Regions from separate parts of the Streptomyces sp. NPDC102441 genome, predicted to be linked through region 2. Evidence: riboswitches for the same ligand, from Rfam matches in the RefSeq annotation. Region 2 holds a riboswitch; each other region holds the start of a gene.

Region 1 (7,184 bases), on a different contig from region 2:
CTGACGGCCCTGCTCGACGGCTACGCCCTGTCGTACGGGCTCGACCCGCGCCGCGCCCCGGCCGCCGCGGCCCTCCTGCCGTACATGGAGGAGACCTTCGGCACGTGGTACGTCGCCGGGGGCATGCGCGCGCTGGCCGACGCGGTGTACGAGCGGTGTCTGGCCCGCAGGGTGGAGTTCGTCTTCGGCGCCGAGGCGGTCCGGGTGTCCGAGAAGGACGGGCGGGCGGCAGGGATCGAGCTGGCGGACGGCGGGAGCGTGGAGGCCGATCATGTGGTCCTGGGCGCGCAGCCGGCGCCCGGGCTCCTGCCCTTCGGGGAGGAGCGGCCCGCCGGGGCGGACACGGCTCCGGTGCCGGGCCGCTTCCTCGTCCTGCTGTCGCTGCGCGGCGCCCGGGAGACCGGCGCCGCGCACCGGACCGTGGTGCACGCCATGGACCCGGGCGCGGAGCAGGAGGCGGTGTTCGGCGGCCGGACGGCGGAGCGGCCCACGGTCACGGTGCTGCGCCCCGACGACCCCGCCACCCGCCCCGACGAGGAGCACGAGGCGGTGACCCTGATGGTGACGGTGGCGCCGCACGGTCCGGTCGACTGGACGGACGCGGCGCTGCGCGAGCGGTTCGCGGACGAGGTGATCGGCCGGGCCGCGGAGGCCGTTCCCGGCCTCCGCGAGCGGATGGTCCACGCCGAGGTGCGTACGCCGGCCGAGACCGCGGCCTGCACCGGGGCCGAGGGCGGTTCGGTGCCGGCGCCTGCCCTGGCCGGGGCGCGGGGCGCGTATCTGCGCTCCGGGAACCGCACCCCGCTGCCCGGCCTGTATCTGGCCGGCGGCTGGGCCCACCCCGGCGGCGGAACGGCCCACGCGGGGATGTCGGGTGCCCTGGTCGCGGGACTCGTCGTGGAGGGTGACGGCTTCCGCGGCTCCCGGTGACTCCACGGCCGTCGCGCCGCGGCCGGCCGTCGGGTCCCGACGGCCGGCCGGCCGCTCAGTAGCGGTACTGCTCGTTCTGTCCGGTGTCGTACCCGTTGCCGTACGGCGCCTGGACGGGTGTTTCCGGCGGCATCGGGGGGTACTGGTCATCCTCGCGCTGCTGCGGGACCCAGACGCCGCCCGGCGGCGTGTCGGTGTACTGCCCGGTGTACGGGTCCGCAGGCGGCTGCCCGGCGCCGTAGGAGGGGTCGTAGCCGCCGTAGCTGTCGTACGCCGCGTACTGCCCCGTGTCCGCGTACTGCCCCGTGCCCGCGGCCTGGTCCGTGCCCCCGGTGGCGCCTGTGCCGATGTAGGGGTCGGAGTAGGGGGCGTACCCGGTCTGGTCCGTCCCGTAGTCGTACTGGCCGGCGTAGGCGCCCTGGTCCTGGTGCGTGTCCTGGCTCCCGTAACCCGCCTGACCGCCGTAGGGGTCCTGGGGCGGCGGCTGGCCGTAACCGGTGTACGGGTCGTAGCCGGCGTACTGCGGCTGCGGTTCGCCGTGCTGGTCCTGCCCGCTGTCGCGGCCCGCCGGCGCGGGGTCGGTGTAGATGCCGTACTGCCCGGTGTCGTCGGGCAGCGGCTCCGGTGCGTAGACCGCCGAGGGGGCCGCCTCCGCCTGCTGTTCCGCCCCCTCGTACTCCAGGTCGGAGACCTCGAGTGTGGGCTTCTGGCCGCCCTGGCCGCCGGACCCGCGCCGCCGGCGGCTCTCACCCGGTTTGCCGCCCACGGCCCATCCCGTCGAGAAGCCGCGCCGGAAGGAGAGCGTCACATATGTCTGGCCCGTCGCGAAGGCGATCGCCCCGAGGACGATCACCGGCACGGAGGGGATCAGGACACCGAGGACCACGACGAGGAAGCCGGCGAAGGCGAGCAGCCGCCAGCGCAGGCGTGCCTTGTACTGCAGGAGCACCTCGCCCAGCAGCCACAACGCCACAATGCCGAATGCGATGTAGAGGACCGTCCAGCCCACGCCCGCCCCCTCCTACGGCCACCGCCCCGGTTGGTGGCGGGTACGGCCGGTCAGGACTGCTTGTGCAGTCCGAGATTCTCGTAGATCTCGAGTGTCGCCGTCGAGTTGTTGAGCGTGATGAAGTGCAGCCCCGGGACACCCTCGGAGAGCAGTTTCGCGCAGAACTCCGTGGCGAACTCGATGCCAATGGAGCGTACAGCCGCCGGGTCGTCCTTCGCGGCGAGGATGCGTTCTTTCAGTGCGGAAGGCAGGGACGCGTTGCTGAGCTGTGCGAATCTCTCCAGCTGTCTGACGCTGGTGAGGGGCATGACCTCGGGAATGACCGGGGTGTCGCAACCCGCAGCGACCACGCGGTCACGCATCTGCAGATAGCTTTCCGGGTGGAAGAACATCTGGGTGATCGCGTAGTCGGCACCGGCGCGGCACTTGTCCACGAAATGACTGATGTCGGAGTCCCAGTCGGCGGACCGCGGATGCATTTCGGGAAAAGCCGCGACGCCGACGCAGAAATCGCCGGCCTCCTTGATCAGCCGGACGAGATCCGCCGCGTACCGCACGCCCTGCGGGTGCTCGACCCACTCACCCATCGGGTCGCCGGGCGGGTCTCCGCGCACCGCGAGGATGTTGCGGATGCCGGCGTCGGCGTACTGCCCGACCATGTTGCGCAGCTCGGCCACGGAGTGGTCGACGGCGGTGAGGTGGGCGACCGGCGTGAGCGTGGAGTCCGCGGCGATCTGCTGGGTCGCCCGGACCGTCCCGGCGCGGGTCGAACCACCGGCCCCGTACGTCACGGAGACAAAGCTCGGTCCCACCGCCTCGACCCGGCGCAGGGCGTTCCAGAGGTTCCGCTCGCCCTTCTCGGTCTTGGGCGCCCAGAACTCGAACGAGAACGACGTCTCGCCGGTCGCGAGCAGCTCACGCACGGTGCGCGCGTGATCTGTCCTGGTGGAAGATGTGCCAAGGGCCATACTGGGAGGTTAACCAGGGCCCGGCGGTACCCCAACCAGAGCGAGCGAATTGACCGGAATGAGGCGGGTTTTGTCCACCCTTCGGACACCCCCGGGCACCCCCGGGCACCCCTTCGGACGCCCTCGGAGCTTCCCTGGTCAGGCGGTGCGCGCCCGGACACGCCGTGCGAGCGCTGCGGCCGCATCGGCCGGATCCGCGGCCTCGGTGACGGCCCGCACGACGACGACGCGACGGGCGCCGGCGTCCAGCACCTCGTCCAGATTGCCGGCGTCGATCCCGCCGATGGCGAACCACGGCCGCGTCGTGCCGAGCGAGGCGGCGTAACGCACGAGGCCGAGGCCCGGGGCGTGCCGGCCGGGCTTGGTCGGGGTGGGCCAGCAGGGACCCGTGCAGAAGTAGTCGACGCCCGCCTCGGCGACGGCCGCGTCGACCTCTGCCTCGGCGTGGGTGGAGCGGCCGATCACCACATCGCCGCCGATGACGGCGCGGGCGGCCGGCACCGGCAGGTCGCCCTGCCCCAGGTGCAGCACGTCGGAGCCGATGGCATGGGCGACATCGGCCCGGTCGTTCACCGCCAGGAGCGCTCCATGGCGCTTACAGGCGTCGGCGAACACCGCGAGGTGTTCGAGCTCCTCGGCGGCCTCCATGCCCTTGTCCCGGAGCTGCACGATGTCCACGCCGCCGGACAGCACGGCGTCGAGGAACTCGGGGAGGTCCCCCTGCCGCTTGCGGGCGTCCGTGCACAGATAGAGCCGGGCGTCGGAGAGCCGGTCGCGGAGCGTGGACATGAAGATTTCCCCCGTGGGTACGTCGGTGCGTCGTCGGACACTGATGCGCCGGGAACTCGCCCGTACGCCGGTGGATCGCCGTGCCGACAGGCCGGTTGCAGCGGGGTACGGGCCGTGTGTGCCACGGCCCGTACCCCGCTCACGGTCGTCCGGTCAGACAGCGAGCGCCTGGGCGCGGCGCTTCACCTCCGTACCGCGATTCTCGCTCAGGGCCTGCGCGGGGGTGCCGGGCAGGGTCGGGTCGGGGGTGAAGAGCCAGTCCAGCATCTCTTCGTCGTTGTAGCCGTCGTCCCTCAGGAGCGTCAGGGTCCCTACGAGACCCTTGACCACCTTGTCGCCGTCGATGAAGGCGGCAGGCACCTGGAGCGCCCGGTTCGCACCACGTCGTACGGCGATCAGCTGGCCTTCCTTGACCAGCTGCCGTACGCGCGTCACCTCGACATCGAGCATTTCCGCGATATCGGGAAGGTGGAGCCATGCGGGGACGAGAGCATCGATCTTTGCGTCAATCTCGGTCACAGGGACAAGCGTGCCATCCCGGACCGACAGTCGGTAGCCGGGCCGGGCGTACGAGGCCGTGCCTACCCCTCGAGCACCGTCGATTTCAGCGGTACGGAGGAGTCGGCGGCCCGCGCCGGATCGATCCGCGCCCCCGCCTCGACGAGCTTGCGCCCCTGCGCCAGGTCGCGGGGCCTGCTGACGGCCAGCACGGCGACGAGGGCCCCTTGACGCAGCCAGCAGACCGTCCAGGACGGGTCCGCCGGGTCGCCCCGCCACAGCAACGTGTCCGCACCGGCGTGATGACCGGCGTACTGCACGAAGCGGCCGAACTGCTCGGACCAGAAGTAGGGCACCGGGTCGTACGTCCGGGGCACACCGTCCGCGAGGGCGGCGGCGACCGTCCGTGGCCCCTGGAGGGCGTTGTCCCAGTGGTGGACCAGGAGCCGCTCCCCGTAGCGGGCGGACGGGAAGGAGGCGCAGTCGCCCACCGCGTGGACATCGGGCAGCGAGGTGCGCAGCGAGCTGTCCGCGGTGACCGAGCCGTCCGGGCCCAGCGCGATGCCGGAGCCCGCGAGCCACGCGGTGGCGGGCCTCGCGCCGATGCCGACGACCACCGCTCCGGCGGGGATCACACGGCCGTCCGCGAGATGGACGGCTCCCTGTTCGATGCGGGCGACCCGGGCGCCGGTGAGGAGTTCGGCTCCGCTCTCGGCGTACCAGGCGCTCATCGGCTCGGCGACCTCGGCGGGCATCGTGCCCGCCAGGGGACGGTCGGCGGCCTCCACGACGGTGACCGCGCAGCCGGCCGCGCGGGCCGCCGTGGCGAACTCGGCGCCGATCCAGCCCGCTCCGACGACGACCACGTCGTGCTGCCGCTCCAGGACCGGCCGCAGCCGTGCGGCGTCGTCGAGGGTGCGCAGCAGATGGACGCCTGGCACACCCTCGGAACCGGGCAGCGCGACGGGTTCAGCCCCGGTGGCGAGGACCAGCGCGTCGTACGCGACGGGCCCCTCCGGGGTGTCCAGCTCATGCTCCTCGGCGCGGAGGCCCGACACGTCGAGGCCCAGGCGCAGCGTGATGTCCAGGGCTTCGAAGTCGACGTCGAAGGCGGAGTCCTCCGCCTTGCCGAGCAGGACCGCCTTGGACAGGGGCGGTCTGTCGTACGGCTGGTGGGGTTCGGCACCGATCAGGGTGACCGGGCCCGTGAAGCCCTGTTCGCGCAGGGCCACGGCCGTCTGCACGCCGGCCATGCCCGCGCCCACGATCACGACTCCGCGCTCCGCCGCCGGGTCCAGTGTCTGCTCGCTCACCCGTCCACCCTCATCATCTGACGCTCCATCAGTCGGCGAGCTCCTCCACCACACTCGTCCCGCTGCCCTCCTGGGACTCCCATTCCCACTTCTCGTCCAGACGCACCCGCCCGTCGGGGAGCTCGGTGACGGTGGAGAGGCAGTGCCCCGAGGAGGTCGTCCCGTCCCGCTTGAGCTGGACGTACCTGAAGTCGAGGGTATCCGCCTCCCGGGTGCCGACGAGATGCCCTCGGACGACGTCGCCGCCCTCGTAGGCGGCCCATATCCGGCCGCCCCGCTGGTGGTAGGTGAATCGGGTCCGGGTCCCGACCTGGCCGGGGGCCTGGTCGGCGACCGGTGAGAGGACGAGTCCGTCGAGTGAACGGGCCACGCGTGCCGCTCCCTTACAGGCTGTGGGCGGTGGGGTTTAGGCTGGCCACCGTAAGGCACTCGCGGGAGTCCGGACGTACCGGGCTGAGAGGGAGGCTGGCCGGCCTCCGACCGTACGAACCTGATCCGGGTCATGCCGGCGAAGGGAGGGGCTGGACGCCCATGCGTATCTCCGCAAGCAGTTCCGACGTCCTGGTCGTCGGAGGCGGCATCATCGGTCTGGTGACCGCGTGGCGGTCGGCCCAGCACGGCCTTCGCACCACGCTGGCCGATCCCGCCCCGGGCGGCGGCGCCGCCCAGGTCGCGGCCGGGATGCTCGCCGCCGTCACCGAACTCCACTACGGCGAGCAGATGCTGCTCGGCCTCAACGTGGCCTCCGCCGCACGCTATCCGGCGTTCGTGGCCGAGCTGGAGGAGGCGAGCGGGCAGAAGACCGGCTTCCGCGCGTGCGGCACCCTTTCCGTCGCGCTGGACTCCGACGACAGGGCCCATCTGCGGGAGCTGCACGCGCTGCAGCAGCGTTCGGGGCTGGAGTCCGAGTGGCTCAGCGGCCGCGAGTGCCGCCGTCTGGAACCGATGCTCGCCCCCGGGGTACGCGGCGGGCTGCGCGTCGACGGCGACCACCAGGTGGACCCCAGGCGGCTCGCCTCGGCCCTGGTCACCGCCTGCGAGCGGGCCGGGGTGATGTTCCGCCGCGCCTGGGTCCAGCGGCTCTCGGTCACGGGCGGCCGTGCGACGGGAGCCGTCCTGGCCGACGGCACGGAGCTCGCCGCAGGCCAGGTGGTACTCGCCGGCGGCAGCCTCAGCGGCCGGCTCGAAGGGCTGCCCGAGGCAGTCGTCCCACCGGTACGCCCGGTCAAGGGGCAGGTGCTCCGGCTGACCGTGCCGCCCGCGTACGCCCCCTTCCTCAGCAGGACGGTGCGGGCCGTCGTGCGGGGCAGCCATGTCTATCTGGTCCCGCGGGCCAACGGCGAGCTGGTGGTCGGCGCGACCACGGAGGAGCTGGGCTGGGACACCACGGTCACCGCGGGCGGGGTGTACGAGCTGCTTCGGGACGCCCACGAGCTGATGCCCGGCATCACGGAGCTGCCGCTGACCGAGACCCGGGCCGGCCTTCGGCCCGCCTCGCCCGACAACGCGCCGCTGCTGGGGCCCACGGCACTGCCTGGCCTGCATCTGGCCACCGGGCACCACCGCAACGGGGTGCTGCTGACCCCCGTCACCGGCGATGTGATGGCCCACGTGCTGACCACGGGCGAGCTGCCCGAGCTGGGCCGGCCCTTCGCGCCGCGCCGCTTCGGCCCCGTC
Region 2 (7,184 bases):
GGTTGAACGATGCGCGAGTCGGTTCAAGCAGAGGTCATGATGAGCTTCCTCGTCTCCGAGGAGCTCTCCTTCCGTATTCCGGTGGAGCTCCGGTACGAGGTCAGTGATCCGTATGCGATCCGGATGACCTTCCACCTGCCAGGTGACGCCCCCGTCACCTGGGCATTCGGCCGCGAGCTGCTGCTCGACGGTCTCAACAGCCCCAGTGGCGACGGCGATGTGCACATCGGCCCGATCGAGCCCGAGGGGCTGTCGGACGTACATATCCGCCTTCAGGTCGGTGCGGACCGTGCGCTCTTCAGGGCGGGCACAGCACCTCTTGTGGCCTTTCTCGACCGGACGGACAAGCTGGTGCCGTTGGGGCAGGAGCACACTCTGGGTGACTTCGACGGCAACTTGGAAGAGGCGCTGGGCCGCATCCTCGCCAAGGAGCAGAACGCCGGCTGAACAGAAAGATCCGGACGAACACCGAACACCGAACACCGGAAAACTGGTGGCGCGGCTCAGGCCTTGCGGCGTCGTCCCCTCCCGGTCCGTGCGGGTGCAGGAGCTCCGGCTTCCGTGCCGAGCCCCGTGCGGTCCGCGGAGACCACCAGGGCCGCGAGCACCGTCGTCACCGGCACCGAGGCGACCAGCCCGATCGATCCGACCAGTGTGCGGACGATCTCCTCGGCGACCAGCTCGCTGTTGGCCACCGTGCCCACACTGCTCTGCGCGATCGAGAACAGCAGCAGCAGGGGCAGCGCCGCGCCCGCATAGGCGAGCACGAGCGTGTTGACGACCGATGCGATGTGGTCGCGCCCGATCCGGATGCCCGCCCGGTAGAGCCGGCGTGCGCCCATGGTCGGGTCGGCCTGGTGCAGCTCCCAGACCGCTGACGTCTGGGTCACTGTCACGTCGTCGAGCACGCCGAGCGAGCCGATGATCACACCGGCGAGCAGCAGGCCGCTCATGTCGATCTCCGGGTACAGCCCATGGATCAGGCCGGTGTTGTCATCCGTGTTCCCGGACAGACCGGCCCAGCCGATGAAGAGCGAACCCAGCAGCCCGATCAGCAGCAGTGAGATGAGCGTGCCGATGACGGCGACGGATGTGCGGGCCGTCAGCCCATGGCAGGTGTAGAGGGCGATCAGCATGATGGCACTGGCCCCGATCACCGCGACGACCAGGGGATTCGAGCCCTGCAGAATCGCCGGCAGGATGAACAGGGTCAGCACGGCGAACGAGACGGCGAGCGCGATCAGCGCCATCAGTCCGCGCAGTCTGCCCACCACGACGACCGCGAGGGCGAAGATCCCGGCGAGCAGCGCCATCGGGAACGCGCGGTCCACGTCGGTCACCGAATACTGCAGGTCCCGGGGCGCGTCAGGCGCGTACGCCACGATCACGCCTTGCCCCTCGCGCAGTTGCCGCGGGGCGTCGGGCTGGACGACCTCGACGAACGTACGGCCCTTGTCCTTACCGGTGGTCACTTCGACCGTGGCCTTCTCGCACTGCCCCGACTGCTCGTTGACGGCCTCCCGGCCCGAGGGCGTGGAGGTGTCGCCGGTCGGCGGCACCTGCGAGGCGTTGACATCCGCGCAGTCCACCGACACGACCTTCGTGACCTGCCCGTCCTGAGTCTGCCGGTCGAAGCCGACCCCGGTGCGCTCATGGGCGGGGGCCCCGCCGGGCCAGAACGCCACGAGGCCGACCAGAACCGCGGTGGCGAACGGGATCAGTACGGCAGCGATGATCTTGCGCAGATGCTTCGACACGGGCGCGGCAGGACCATGGCTGTGGGTGTGGCCGTGCGCATGACTCTCTGTGCTGCCTGATGCGGGGCCGTGGGGTTCGGGGGCGCTTCCGGGGGACGTCACCCCGCGATCATCCCAAGAACAGGGGAGGCCCTCTGGCCAGCACGCCAGGACGGAGGTTAGCGTGGAGGCACATTTGTACACGCGGGAGCTCGGAGCACCGGGCTGAGAGGGCGCTGACCTCCGTATCTCCGTACGGAACACGCTGCGCCGACCGCCGAACCTGTTACCGGGTAATGCCGGCGTAGGGAGTAGGTCTCATGACCACAGCGGACGCACGCACGCCTGCCTCGAAGCAGAACGCGCAGAACGACGAGGCCGGGAAGTCCATCGGCTGGCACAAGGGATACGTCCAGGGTTCGCGCCCGGACCTCCAGGTGCCGGTCCGTCAGGTGCACCTCACCAACGGCAAGGACGTGACGCTGTACGACACGTCCGGGCCGTACACCGATCCCACCACCGACACCGACGTACGCCGAGGGCTCGCCCCGCTCCGGGAGAACTGGATCATCGCCCGCGGGGACACCGAGGAGTACGCGGGCCGTCCCGCGCTTCCCGAGGACGACGGGCTCAAGCACACCTCGCCGCGGGGAGGCCTGCGCAACCTCGACGCGGTCTTCCCGGGCCGCCCGCGCCAGCCCCGCCGCAGCCGCGACGGCAGGCCCGTCACACAGCTCGCGTACGCCCGCCGGGGGGAGGTCACCCCGGAGATGGAGTACGTCGCGATCCGGGAGAGCGTCGAAGCCGAGGTCGTGCGCGAGGAGATCGCGGCGGGCCGGGCCGTCCTGCCGGCCAACGTCAACCACCCGGAGATCGAGCCGATGATCATCGGCAAGCGCTTCCTGGTGAAGGTCAACGCCAACATCGGCAACTCCGCCGTCACCTCCTCCATCGAGGAGGAGGTGGACAAGATGACCTGGGCCACCAAGTGGGGCGCCGACACGGTCATGGACCTCTCCACCGGCCGTAACATCCACACCACCCGTGAGTGGGTCCTGCGCAACTCCCCCGTGCCGATCGGCACCGTCCCCCTCTACCAGGCACTCGAGAAGGTCGACGGCCGGGCCGAGGAACTGACGTGGGAGATCTACAAGGACACCGTCGTCGAGCAGGCCGAGCAGGGCGTCGACTACATGACGGTGCACGCCGGTGTGCGGCTCCCCTACGTGCCGCTGACGGCACGTCGCAAGACCGGCATCGTCTCGCGCGGCGGGTCCATCATGGCCGCCTGGTGCCTGGCGCACCACAAGGAGTCCTTCCTGTACGAGCACTTCGAGGAGCTCTGCGAGATCCTCGCGGCCTTCGACGTGACGTACTCGCTGGGTGACGGGCTGCGCCCCGGCTGCATCGCCGACGCCAACGACGAGGCGCAGTTCGCCGAACTCCGGACGCTCGGCGAGCTCAACACCGTCGCCAAGCGGTTCGGCGTACAGACGATGATCGAGGGCCCGGGGCATGTCCCGATGCACAAGATCAAGGAGAACATCGACCTCCAGCAGGAGATCTGCGAGGAGGCGCCCTTCTACACACTGGGCCCGCTCACCACGGACGTCGCACCCGCGTACGACCACATCACCTCGGGCATCGGTGCGGCGATGATCGCCTGGTGGGGGACGGCGATGCTCTGTTACGTCACGCCCAAGGAGCACCTGGGGCTGCCCAACCGTGACGACGTGAAGACCGGTGTCATCACGTACAAGATCGCCGCTCATGCGGCGGACCTCGCCAAGGGGCACCCAGGGGCGCAGGAGTGGGACGACGCTCTGTCGGACGCCCGCTTCGAGTTCCGCTGGGAGGATCAGTTCAATCTGGCACTCGACCCCGACACCGCGCGCGAGTTCCACGACGAGACGCTGCCGGCCGAGCCGGCGAAGACGGCGCACTTCTGCTCGATGTGCGGCCCCAAGTTCTGCTCGATGAAGATCTCCCATGACATCCGGCGGGAGCACGGGGCCGACCAGGCCGAGATCGAGGCGGGGATGGCGGAGAAGTCCAAGGAGTTCGCGGCGAGCGGCAACCGCGTGTACCTGCCCCTGGCGGACTGACCGCTGACTGTGGTGAGGGCTCCTGGAGAGCCTTCACCACAGTCCTGTGCCGTGCGGCCGCCCTGAACTCCTGCACGGGCCATGGGCCGTGGCCGACGTCGTCCTGGACCCGGAAGCGGGCTTCGGTCCGGACGTCGGATTGTGCTGGTACAACAGGAAGAGTGCCCACAATGGCTGGTTCAGACCGGTCAGTACCGTCCTGCCGGGCCGTCGGGGGGCTTTCGGCGTCAGTATGGACACAGCTGTGCTGCAGGTAGATGTAAGTTCTCGCACCGCCCCGAACGCTGTTGACCATTTCCTTATCTGTGCTTTACCTTCCGCTGGGCTTGGCCGAAATTGGTGTGCGCCCCAACGGGGCGCCAGGGGAGGGAAACACAGTGGACTGGTACCTGGCTGTACTCAAGAACTACGCGGGCTTCGGCGGACGTGCGCGCCGCAAGGAGTACTGGATGTTCGCGCTCTTCAACTTCATAGCCGCAGTGGTCCTGAGCATGCTCGGCCTCGCCATCGACTCGCAGATTCCCTACTACATCTACCTGGTCGCGGTGTTCATCCCGTCGCTCGCCGTCGCCGTGCGCCGGCTGCACGACACCAGCCGCACCGGCTGGTGGCTCCTGATCGCCCTCATCCCGCTCGTGGGCGCCATCATCCTGCTCGTCTTCCTGTGCACCGAGGGTGCGCGCGAGGTGAACGAGTACGGCCCGAACCCGAAGCTCGCCCCGCAGGGAATCTGACCTCCTCTCAGGGGGAGGCCGGCAGAGGCCGGAGCGGCAGGACGCCGCTCCGGCCTCTGCCGTACGGGGTGTGGGGCAGAGGCCGGCCGGATCACTCCGGCTGGTGCTCCGGGCCGCCGTAGTCCGGGCTGGTGAAGTCGGGGCTGGTGAAGGTCGGGCGCGGACCGGCCGAAGGGCCGTCCTCCGGTCCGGAGAAGTCCGGCCTGCTGTAGCCGATCTTCGGGATCCGGTCGGGCGAGCGGTGCGGTGTGCGCGAGGCGGGCCCCGCGGTCGGATCGGCCAGCGCGTCCCGGAGAAAGGGCAGGATGCCGCGTTCCAGCAGGGCGTGGCGCCATGCCTCCCGGGCGCGCGCCACGTCCTCCGGCAGTTCCTCCTCCTCGCCCATGGCCGGCAGCGCGGTGGCGCCGTTGCGCAGGGCGGCGACGAGGAGCCCCACCGCCGAGACGAGGGTGGCCGCTGCGGCGACGGCCGCGAAGAACCAGCCGGCGGCGACCATGGTGCCGGCGAAGGCCGGAGCGGGGCTGAGCGCCTTCAGCGGGTAGCCGACCACCAGGAATATCAGCGCGGCCGTACCGGCGAGGACGGGTGCCAGTACGGCGATCACCGCGAGGGTGCCGGCGCCCGTGGGGCCGGCCTCGTCCGTGGCGGGCCCGAGGACGGATGCGTGGGCGTCCGGGTCTCCCGGTCCGCGCAGCTCGCCGCGGACCTTCACGTAGTGGTCGTACTCGGTGGCCGCCGCCGCGGTGATCAGGGGCGTCGCGTTGAGTGCCATCGTCCGCAGCTGTTCCGCGTTGAGCCGGTCGCCGACTCCGTCCAGATCCGGTCGTTCGTGGGCATGACGCAGCGCGTCGGCGAGGATCCGCTCGTACTCGGGGCGGTCCTCGGCCAGTAGGTGCGGAGCGCTTTTCATGTGCATCCCCCGATGCTCCGTAGGGCCTGATCGACCGTGCGGGCCGGGCGATCGGGCGGAAACGGAGGAGAGCCTGCGACTGATACGCCGATGGTAGAGCGCCTACGGCACGGGGTGACAGGGTGTTTCCGGAAATAGGCCCAGCTGCTGACGGTGTCGGGTCGTGATGCGTCTTCCCCGGCGACCGTCAGTCATGCAGGGGAAGTTGCACGACCAGCAGCTTTCCGGCCATGGTCACCCCGCCGTCCATGGCGATGGCGAGCCCTTCCGCGTAGACATGCGGGCCGTCCACCACGGGCCGCGCCACGTCCTCGCCCTCCTCCGATCCGACCTCGCCGAGCAGATACGGAATGGGACTGTGGCCGTGGACGACGCGCTGCCCGCCGTAGGTCGACATCAGTTCTCGGACGGCCTGCGCGCCCTCGTCGCGGAAGGCGAACCGCTTGGTGAGTTTGCGGAAGAGTTCCCAGCACTCGTCGGCGTCGTTCCGCGTGAGAATGGCGTGCACCGTGTCGTTGACGTCCTCGATGGTGGATCCGTAGTCGAGGTAGGCGGTCGTGTCGGAGTGCATCAGCAGATGCCCGTCCTCCTCGACGACCGCGTCGAGCCGGGCCATCCACTGGAGGTGTACGTCCTCGAGCCGTTCCATATCCGTCTTCTGGCCACCGTTGAGCAGCCAGGCGGCCTGGAACGTCGCGGTTCCGGCACCGGAGTTCACCGGGGTGTCGCCGAACCTCTTCGCGCCGAGCAACAGCAGTTCGTGGTTGCCCATGAGGGCCTTGCAGTACCCCCCGGCGGCCGCGGCCTCAGCGGAGAGACGCATGACGAGATCGATGACGCCGATACCGTCCGGGCCGCGGTCGGTGAAGTCGCCCAGGAACCAGAGTCTGGCGTTGCCCGCCGCCCACCGGCCGTCGGCGTCCACCAGGCCCTGCTCACCCAGAGCGGCCAGGAGCTCGTCCAGATAGCCGTGTACGTCGCCGACGACGTACAGCGGACCCCGGCCGGAGTCGGCGGCGGGCCGGGGCTCCGGTACCACCTCCACCTGGACGGTGTCGCCGCGGTTGATCACGGGAAGATCGCGCGCCGTGGGGGTGTACCCCTCCGGCGGTTCGTCGCCCACCGCGGCATTGCCGGGGTGCGGCAACGGCGCGGGTGCGGGCACCTGCGCATACGGCGGTACGCGGAAGTCACGCAACGTCGCTGTCCGCACTACGGGTTCCTGACCGGCCCCCTGAGTCATCGACCCCTCCACCACCGTCGCGCCTCCGTACACCTGACGGGCCCTGCCTGGTAGAGGTGGTCCGCGGTGTCGTGCGCCCATCATAGGAATGCGGATCGTGCTGTGTGACGCACCAGGGGTGTTGAATCCGTGCGAGCATCCGGTTCGTCGGCCGTTTGGTCCGGATTAATCCGTTCAATCCCCGGCCGGTGATCGCGGAGGGCTGACCGTGGTGCGCGGCGGACGCCGTTGGGAGGACGTCCTGACGATGAGCTCCGTCGGTATCACCTGCTCCAGCGGACCGTCGTGTTCGACCCCTTCGATGGCGTCGATGAGGAGCTGGATGACGGCCGTGCCGATTCTGCGGGGCTTCAGCGAGAGCGTGGTGATGGGGGGTTCGGTGGACGCGTACACCGTGGATTCGCTGCAGCAGACCAGCAGGAGGTCCTCAGGCACCCGCAGGCCGTACCGGCGCGC
Region 3 (7,184 bases), on a different contig from region 2:
GGAGCACCCGGGCCTGACGGCCCGGACGATGGACAACGGCCTGCCGGTCGGACACCGTGCAGGTGAGGACGCGACGCAGGATCCGCAGGACCCGACGATGCCGGGTCCGCTCAAGACACGCAGGAGCACGTGGTGATCGAAGAAATCCTCCTCGAGGCCGAGGAGAAGATGGAGAAGGCCGTCGTGGTCGCGAAAGAGGACTTCGCCGCGATCCGTACCGGCCGCGCGCACCCGGCGATGTTCAACAAGATCGTCGCCGACTACTACGGCGCGCTGACCCCGATCAACCAGCTCGCCTCGTTCTCGGTCCCCGAGCCGCGGATGGCCGTGGTGACCCCGTTCGACAAGTCCGCGCTGCGCAACATCGAGCAGGCGATCCGTGACTCCGACCTCGGCGTCAACCCGAGCAACGACGGCAACATCATCCGTGTGACGTTCCCCGAGCTCACGCAGGACCGCCGCAAGGAGTACATCAAGGTCGCCAAGACCAAGGCCGAGGACTCCAAGATCTCGATCCGCTCCATCCGCCGCAAGGCCAAGGAGTCCCTCGACAAGCTCGTCAAGGACAAGGAGTCCGGCGAGGACGAGGTCCGCCGCGCCGAGAAGGAGCTCGACGACACCACCGCGAAGTACGTCGCGCAGGTGGACGAGCTGCTCAAGCACAAGGAAGCCGAGCTGCTCGAAGTCTGATGAACGACTCTTCCTGGGGCGCCCCGCAGGGAGCCGGCTACCGGGGCGCGCCCGAGATGGGGGGCGCCCCGGCGGGTCCTGCATACGATGTGCACGGCGCCCAGCAGACTCGGCCCATGCCCATCGTGCCGGACGTTCCCGACGCAGGTAGAGACGCTGACGACCGCGATGACCGGAACGGGGACGTCGCGCGCGTCAGCGGCCCCCTGTTCCGTGACGAGAAGCCGCAGGAGCCCATGTCCACCCCGCTGCCGTCCTCCCCGCCGCCCAAGAAGCGTGCGGGGCGTGACCTGCGCGCCGCCATAGGGGTCGGCGTCGGTCTCGGTGTACTCGTCGTCGGCTCGCTGTTCATCGTCAAGGCCGTCTTCGTCGGCGTGGTCGTGCTGGCGGTGGTGGTCGGCCTCTGGGAGCTCACGTCCCGGCTCAAGGAGCGCAAGGGCATCAACGCCCCGCTCGTGCCGCTCGCCGTCGGCGGCGCCGCGATGGTGGTCGCCGGCTATGTGCGGGAGGCGGAGGGCGCCTGGGTCGCGATGGCGCTCACGGCCCTCGCGGTGCTGGTGTGGCGGATGACGGAGCCCCCTGAGGGCTATCTCAAGGACGTCACGGCGGGTGTCTTCGCCGTGTTCTACGTACCGTTCCTGGCGACGTTCGTCGCGATGATGCTCACCGCGGACGACGGCGCCTGGCGTGTGCTGACCTTCCTTCTTCTGACCGTGGTCAGCGACACCGGTGCGTACGCCGTCGGCTGGCGCTTCGGCACGCACAAGCTGGCACCCCGCATCAGCCCCGGGAAGACCCGCGAGGGCCTGTTCGGCGCGGTCGCCTTCGCGATGGTGGCCGGCGCGCTGTGCATGGAGTTCCTGATCGACGGCGGCAGCTGGTGGCAGGGTCTGCTGATGGGCCTGGCCGTCGCCGCGAGCGCCACGCTGGGCGACCTCGGCGAGTCCATGATCAAGCGGGACCTGGGGATCAAGGACATGGGCACGCTGCTGCCGGGCCACGGGGGCATCATGGACCGGCTCGACTCACTGCTGCCGAGCGCCCCGGTCGTATGGCTGCTGCTGGTCCTGTTCGTGGGATCCGGCTGAGCCGGCAGGCGACTCTCCGCGCCGCGTTCCACAGGGGCCCGCCGTCCGCCGGACGGCGGGCCCCTGCGCGCGCCGGACGGGCTGCCGTACTGGCTGGCCTGCATGGGCCTGATCGCGGCCGGGATGCTCGCGCTCGGAATCATCACCGGCTCTCTGACCGTTCCGCTGATCTTCGTCGCCGGCGTGGCCGTGTTCTGCTCCTGGGGCTACTGGATGCGCCGCCGGGCCCTGGAGCACCACCGCCACATGAGCTCCGCCCTGCAGAACCACGGCTGACAGGGGTACGCCGCGGAGGCGGCCCACCGTGCGATCGGTCACGGTCCCCGCGCGGACCGGCCTTCCACGGGCCGTGGGAGGCCCGCCGGCCACGGCCGACGCCGGCCGCCCGCGCCCCCGGCGTCCCGCCCGGTCCTTCGGCGGACCGGGTACCACGGTGTGTCTGCGACACTGGAAGAACCATGCCTAAGCCCGGAGAACTCCAGTTTGTCGCGCCCCGTGGAGCCAAGCGGCCGCCGCGGCACCTCGCCGACCTCACACCCGACGAGCGCAAGGAAGCAGTCGCCGCGACCGGCGAGAAGCCCTTCCGTGCCAAGCAGCTGTCGCAGCACTACTTCACGCGGTACGCGCACGACCCGGCGGAGTGGACCAACATCCCTGCCGCGTCGCGGGACAAGCTCGCCGAGGCGATGTTCCCCGACCTCATGTCGGTGATGCGCCACATCAGCTGCGACGAAGACACCACCCGTAAGACGCTCTGGAAGCTGCACGACGGCACGCTCGTCGAGTCCGTCCTCATGCGGTACCCGGACCGGGTGACGATGTGCATCTCGTCGCAGGCGGGCTGTGGGATGAACTGCCCCTTCTGCGCCACGGGACAGGCGGGACTCGACCGCAACCTGTCGACCGCCGAGATCGTTCACCAGATCGTGGACGGCATGCGTGCCCTGCGCGACGGCGAGGTCCCGGGCGGACCTGCCCGGCTGTCCAACATCGTCTTCATGGGCATGGGCGAGCCGCTGGCCAACTACAAGCGTGTGGTCGGGGCGATCCGTCGGCTGACGGACCCGGAGCCGGACGGCCTGGGGCTCTCGCAGCGCGGGATCACCGTGTCCACGGTGGGTCTGGTGCCGGCGATGCTCCGCTTCGCCGACGAGGGCTTCAAGTGCCGCCTCGCGGTCTCGCTGCACGCTCCGGACGACGAGCTGCGCGACACCCTCGTTCCCGTGAACACCCGCTGGAAGGTCCGTGAGGTCCTAGACGCCGCATGGGAGTACGCGGAGAAGTCCGGCCGCCGTATCTCCATCGAGTACGCGCTCATCCGCGACATCAACGACCAGGCCTGGCGGGGCGACCGGCTGGGCCGGCTCCTCAAGGGCAAGCGGGTGCACGTCAACCTCATCCCGCTGAACCCGACTCCGGGCTCCAAGTGGACCGCCTCGCGGCCCGAGGACGAGAAGGCGTTCGTCGAGGCGATCGCCGCCCACGGTGTGCCTGTCACCGTCCGCGACACCCGCGGCCAGGAGATCGACGGTGCCTGCGGGCAGCTGGCGGCGTCCGAGCGCTGACGCGGTACGGCGGACGGGCGTGGATCCGGCCGGTCCGGCGTGATCCGGCCGGTGTAGCCTGGCGGCGTAAATCAACTTCATATTCCGACAGGGGAGCGCCACAGCGCTGAGAGTGCGGCACCGAGGACAGGTCGGCCGCAGACCCTCTGAACCTCGCCCGGGTCATTCCGGGTAGGAAGTTCGGACCTTACTCAAGCTGTTGCGCCCTGCCCGCTCGACGAGCGGGCAGGGCCGCGTCTCTTCCTGGTCACCCCCAGGAGGAAATCACCATGAACACCACGACGAAGTACGCCGCGACGGCGCTCGCCGCCGCGCTCGGGGTCACCGCGCTCGCGGGCTGCGGCGACTCCGACGGCAAGGCTTCCGATGAAACGGGAGCCGGCTCCAAGACCGTCACCCTCGTCAGCCACGACTCGTTCAACGCCTCGGACGCCGTCCTGAAGGCGTTCACCGAGCAGACCGGCTACAAGGTCAAGGTCCTGAAGAGCGGTGACGCCGGAGCAGCGCTCAACCAGGAGATCCTCACCAAGGGCTCCCCGCGCGGCGACGTGTTCTTCGGCGCCGACAACACACTGCTGTCCCGCGCTCTGGACAACGGCCTCTTCACGCCGTACGAGGCGAAGGGCCTGGACCGGGTCGCGGCCGACACGCAGCTCGACGCCGACAAGCACCGGGTCACGCCCGTCGACACCGGCGACATCTGCGTCAACTACGACAAGAAGTACTTCGCCGACAAGAAACTCGACCCGCCGAAGTCCTTCGACGACCTGTTGAAGCCCGCGTACAAGAACCTCCTCGTCACCGAGAACGCCGCGACCTCGTCGCCCGGCCTCGGCTTCCTCCTGGGCACGGTCGCCAGCCAGGGTGAGAGCGGCTACCAGGACTACTGGAAGAAGCTGAAGAGCAACGGCGTCAAGGTCGTCGACGGCTGGGAGCAGGCCTACAACGAGGAGTTCTCCGGCTCCGCCGGCGGCAGGAAGGCCAACGCCGACCGGCCGCTCGTCGTCTCGTACGCCTCCAGCCCGCCCGTCGAGGTGCTGTACGCCGATCCGAAGCCCGCCGAGGCGCCCACCGGCGTCGCCACCGGCACCTGCTTCCGTCAGATCGAGTTCGCCGGCCTGCTGGACGGCGCGAAGAACGAGGCCGGAGGCAAGGCTCTGCTGGACTTCCTCATCAGCAAGCGGTTCCAGGAGGACATGCCGCTGAACATGTTCGTGAACCCGGTGGTGAAGGACGCGAAGCTCCCGGAGCTCTTCACGAAGTTCGGTGCGACCGTCGACAAGCCCGCGACCGTCGCCCCGGACAAGATCGCCAAGAACCGTGAGCAGTGGGTCCAGTCATGGTCCTCGCTCGTCGTGAAGTAGGCGTCGCGCGGCCCCCGCGCCGGGGGAACGCGGTGCGGCTCGGCCTCATGGCCGCGCCCGTCGCGTTCTTCGCGCTGTTCTTCGCCTACCCGGTCGCCGCGATCGTCGGCCGGGGGCTGAAGGCGGACGGGGACTGGCAATTCGGCCGGGTCGGCACGGTGCTGAGCCGGCCGGACATCCTCGACGTCCTCTGGTTCACCACCTGGCAGGCCCTCGCCTCGACCGCGCTCACCCTGCTGATCGCGCTGCCCGGCGCGTATGTCTTCGCCCGCTTCGACTTCCCCTGCAAGCAGCTGCTGCGGGCGGTCGTGACCGTGCCGTTCGTCCTGCCCACCGTCGTCGTGGGCACGGCGTTCCTGGCGCTGCTGGGACGCGGCGGCTTCCTCGACGAGCTCTGGGGGGTCCGGCTCGACACGACCGTGTGGGCGATCCTGCTCGCCCATGTGTTCTTCAACTACGCGGTCGTCGTACGGACCGTCGGCGGCCTCTGGTCCCAGCTGGACCCCCGTCAGGAGGAGGCCGCCCGGGTGCTCGGGGCCGGCCGCCTCGCCGCCTGGCGGCGCGTGACACTGCCCGCGCTCGCCCCGGCCGTGGCCGCAGCGGCTCTGATGGTCTTCCTCTTCACCTTCACGTCCTTCGGAGTCGTGCAGATCCTCGGCGGTCCGGCCTACTCCACGCTGGAGGTGGAGATCTACCGGCAGACCGCTCAGCTGCTCGATCTGCCGACGGCCGCCGTGCTGACCCTGGTGCAGTTCGCGGCGGTCGGCGGCATCCTCGCCGTCCACGCGTGGACCGTACGGCGCCGGGAGACGGCCCTGAGGCTCGTCGACCCGGCGCAGACCTCCCGGCCGCCCCGAGGAGCCGGACAGCGGGCGCTGCTCGGCGGCGTGCTGCTGACCGTGCTCCTCCTCGTCCTGCTGCCGCTCGGCGTGCTCGTGGAACGTTCCCTGGACACCTCCGGCGGTTACGGCTTCGGCTTCTACCGCGCGCTCCGGTCCGCCGACGCCAACGGCTCCACCTTCCTGGTGCCGCCGCTCGACGCCATCGGGAACTCCCTGCGCTACGCACTGGTGGCGACCCTCATCGCCCTTGTGATCGGAGGGCTCGCGGCCGCGGCGCTGACCAGGCGGGCAGGCCCGTTGGTGCGCGGTTTCGACGCCCTGCTGATGCTGCCGCTCGGAGTGTCCGCGGTCACCGTCGGCTTCGGCTTCCTCATCACGCTCGACAAGCCGCCGCTCGACCTGCGTACGTCCTGGATCCTTGTGCCGCTCGCGCAGGCGCTGGTCGGCGTCCCCTTCATCGTACGGACCATGCTGCCCGTCCTGCGCGCGGTCGACGAGCGGCTCCGGGAAGCAGCCGCGGTGCTCGGCGCGTCGCCACTCCGGGCCTGGCGGGAGGTCGATCTCCCGCTGGTGCGACGGGCGGTGCTGGTGGCCGCCGGGTTCGCCTTCGCCGTGTCGCTCGGTGAGTTCGGGGCGACCGTCTTCATCGCACGTCCCGACACCCCCACTCTGCCCGTCGCCGTCGCCAGGTTGCTGGGGCGTTCCGGAGAGCTCAACTACGGGCAGGCGATGGCCCTCAGCACGATTCTGATGCTCGTCTGCGCGGTGTCGCTGCTCCTGCTCGAACGTATCCGTACCGACCGATCCGGGGAGTTCTAGAGATGCTGGCAGTGGAGTCGGCCACGGTCCGGTTCGGGAAGCGGACCGCGCTGGACGCCGTCGACCTGGAGGTCGCGGACCACGAGATCGTCTGTGTCCTGGGTCCGAGCGGCAGCGGCAAGTCGACGCTGCTGCGGGCCGTGGCCGGGTTGCAGCCTCTGGACGGCGGGCGGGTGTTCCTGAACGGCGAGGACCAGGCGCGGCTTCCGGTGCACCGGCGCGGGCTCGGCCTGATGTTCCAGGACCACCAGCTCTTCCCACACCGGGACGTCGGTGCCAACGTGGCCTTCGGACTGAGGATGCACGGCGTCCCCCGCGCCGAGCGCGACCGCAGGGCCGGTGAACTCCTCGACATGGTCGGCCTGCCCGGGGCCGGCCGACGGGCCGTCGCCGCCCTGTCCGGCGGTGAACAGCAGCGGGTGGCGCTCGCACGGGCCCTGGCGCCCCGTCCGAAGCTGCTGATGCTGGACGAACCACTGGGGCAGCTGGACCGGAGCCTGCGCGAACGGCTCGTCGTCGAACTGCGCACCCTCTTCGGGCAGCTGGGCACCACCGTGCTCGCCGTCACCCACGACCAGGGCGAGGCCTTCGCGCTCGCCGACCGGGTGGTGGTCATGCGGGACGGCCGGATCGCGCAGGCGGGCACCCCGCTGGAGGTCTGGCAGCGCCCCGCGTCGGCCTTCGTCGCCCGTTTCCTCGGCTTCGACAACCTGGTGGACGCCACGGTCACGGGTACGGCCGCAGACACCGCCTGGGGCAAGGTCCCGGTGCCCGAGGACTCGCCCCAGGGCGAGTGCGAGCTGCTCGTGCGGCCGG

The links. A riboswitch is a leader RNA that binds a small molecule or an ion and turns the genes downstream of it on or off. The one in region 2 is predicted to bind thiamine pyrophosphate.
Region 1: it holds a riboswitch for thiamine pyrophosphate, as region 2 does, so the genes downstream of both, thiO (glycine oxidase ThiO) here and thiC (phosphomethylpyrimidine synthase ThiC) in region 2, are expected to answer to the same signal.
Region 3: it holds a riboswitch for thiamine pyrophosphate, as region 2 does, so the genes downstream of both, ACIREO_RS00485 (thiamine ABC transporter substrate binding subunit) here and thiC (phosphomethylpyrimidine synthase ThiC) in region 2, are expected to answer to the same signal.

Annotation. Positions count from the first base shown of each region.
Region 1 is NZ_JBIWKH010000006.1:290,891-298,074, reverse strand. It holds gene ACIREO_RS15510 (phytoene desaturase family protein) at 1-930, shown strand, start outside; gene ACIREO_RS15505 (hypothetical protein) at 986-1,939, opposite strand; gene metF (methylenetetrahydrofolate reductase [NAD(P)H]) at 1,990-2,907, opposite strand; gene thiE (thiamine phosphate synthase) at 3,046-3,696, opposite strand; gene ACIREO_RS15490 (Rv2175c family DNA-binding protein) at 3,850-4,215, opposite strand; gene ACIREO_RS15485 (NAD(P)/FAD-dependent oxidoreductase) at 4,278-5,507, opposite strand; gene ACIREO_RS15480 (hypothetical protein) at 5,536-5,877, opposite strand; TPP riboswitch at 5,929-6,041, shown strand; gene thiO (glycine oxidase ThiO) at 6,039-7,184, shown strand, end outside.
Region 2 is NZ_JBIWKH010000016.1:93,335-100,518, reverse strand. It holds gene ACIREO_RS31145 (SsgA family sporulation/cell division regulator) at 10-447, shown strand; gene ACIREO_RS31140 (YibE/F family protein) at 504-1,859, opposite strand; TPP riboswitch at 1,931-2,064, shown strand; gene thiC (phosphomethylpyrimidine synthase ThiC) at 2,057-3,841, shown strand; gene ACIREO_RS31130 (DUF805 domain-containing protein) at 4,219-4,575, shown strand; gene ACIREO_RS31125 (hypothetical protein) at 4,667-5,491, opposite strand; gene ACIREO_RS31120 (metallophosphoesterase) at 5,673-6,728, opposite strand; gene ACIREO_RS31115 (LacI family DNA-binding transcriptional regulator) at 6,903-7,184, opposite strand, start outside.
Region 3 is NZ_JBIWKH010000001.1:108,675-115,858, reverse strand. It holds gene pyrH (UMP kinase) at 1-17, shown strand, start outside; gene frr (ribosome recycling factor) at 133-690, shown strand; gene ACIREO_RS00500 (phosphatidate cytidylyltransferase) at 690-1,778, shown strand; gene ACIREO_RS00495 (hypothetical protein) at 1,881-2,054, shown strand; gene rlmN (23S rRNA (adenine(2503)-C(2))-methyltransferase RlmN) at 2,237-3,343, shown strand; TPP riboswitch at 3,423-3,539, shown strand; gene ACIREO_RS00485 (thiamine ABC transporter substrate binding subunit) at 3,613-4,707, shown strand; gene ACIREO_RS00480 (ABC transporter permease) at 4,755-6,368, shown strand; gene ACIREO_RS00475 (ABC transporter ATP-binding protein) at 6,371-7,184, shown strand, end outside.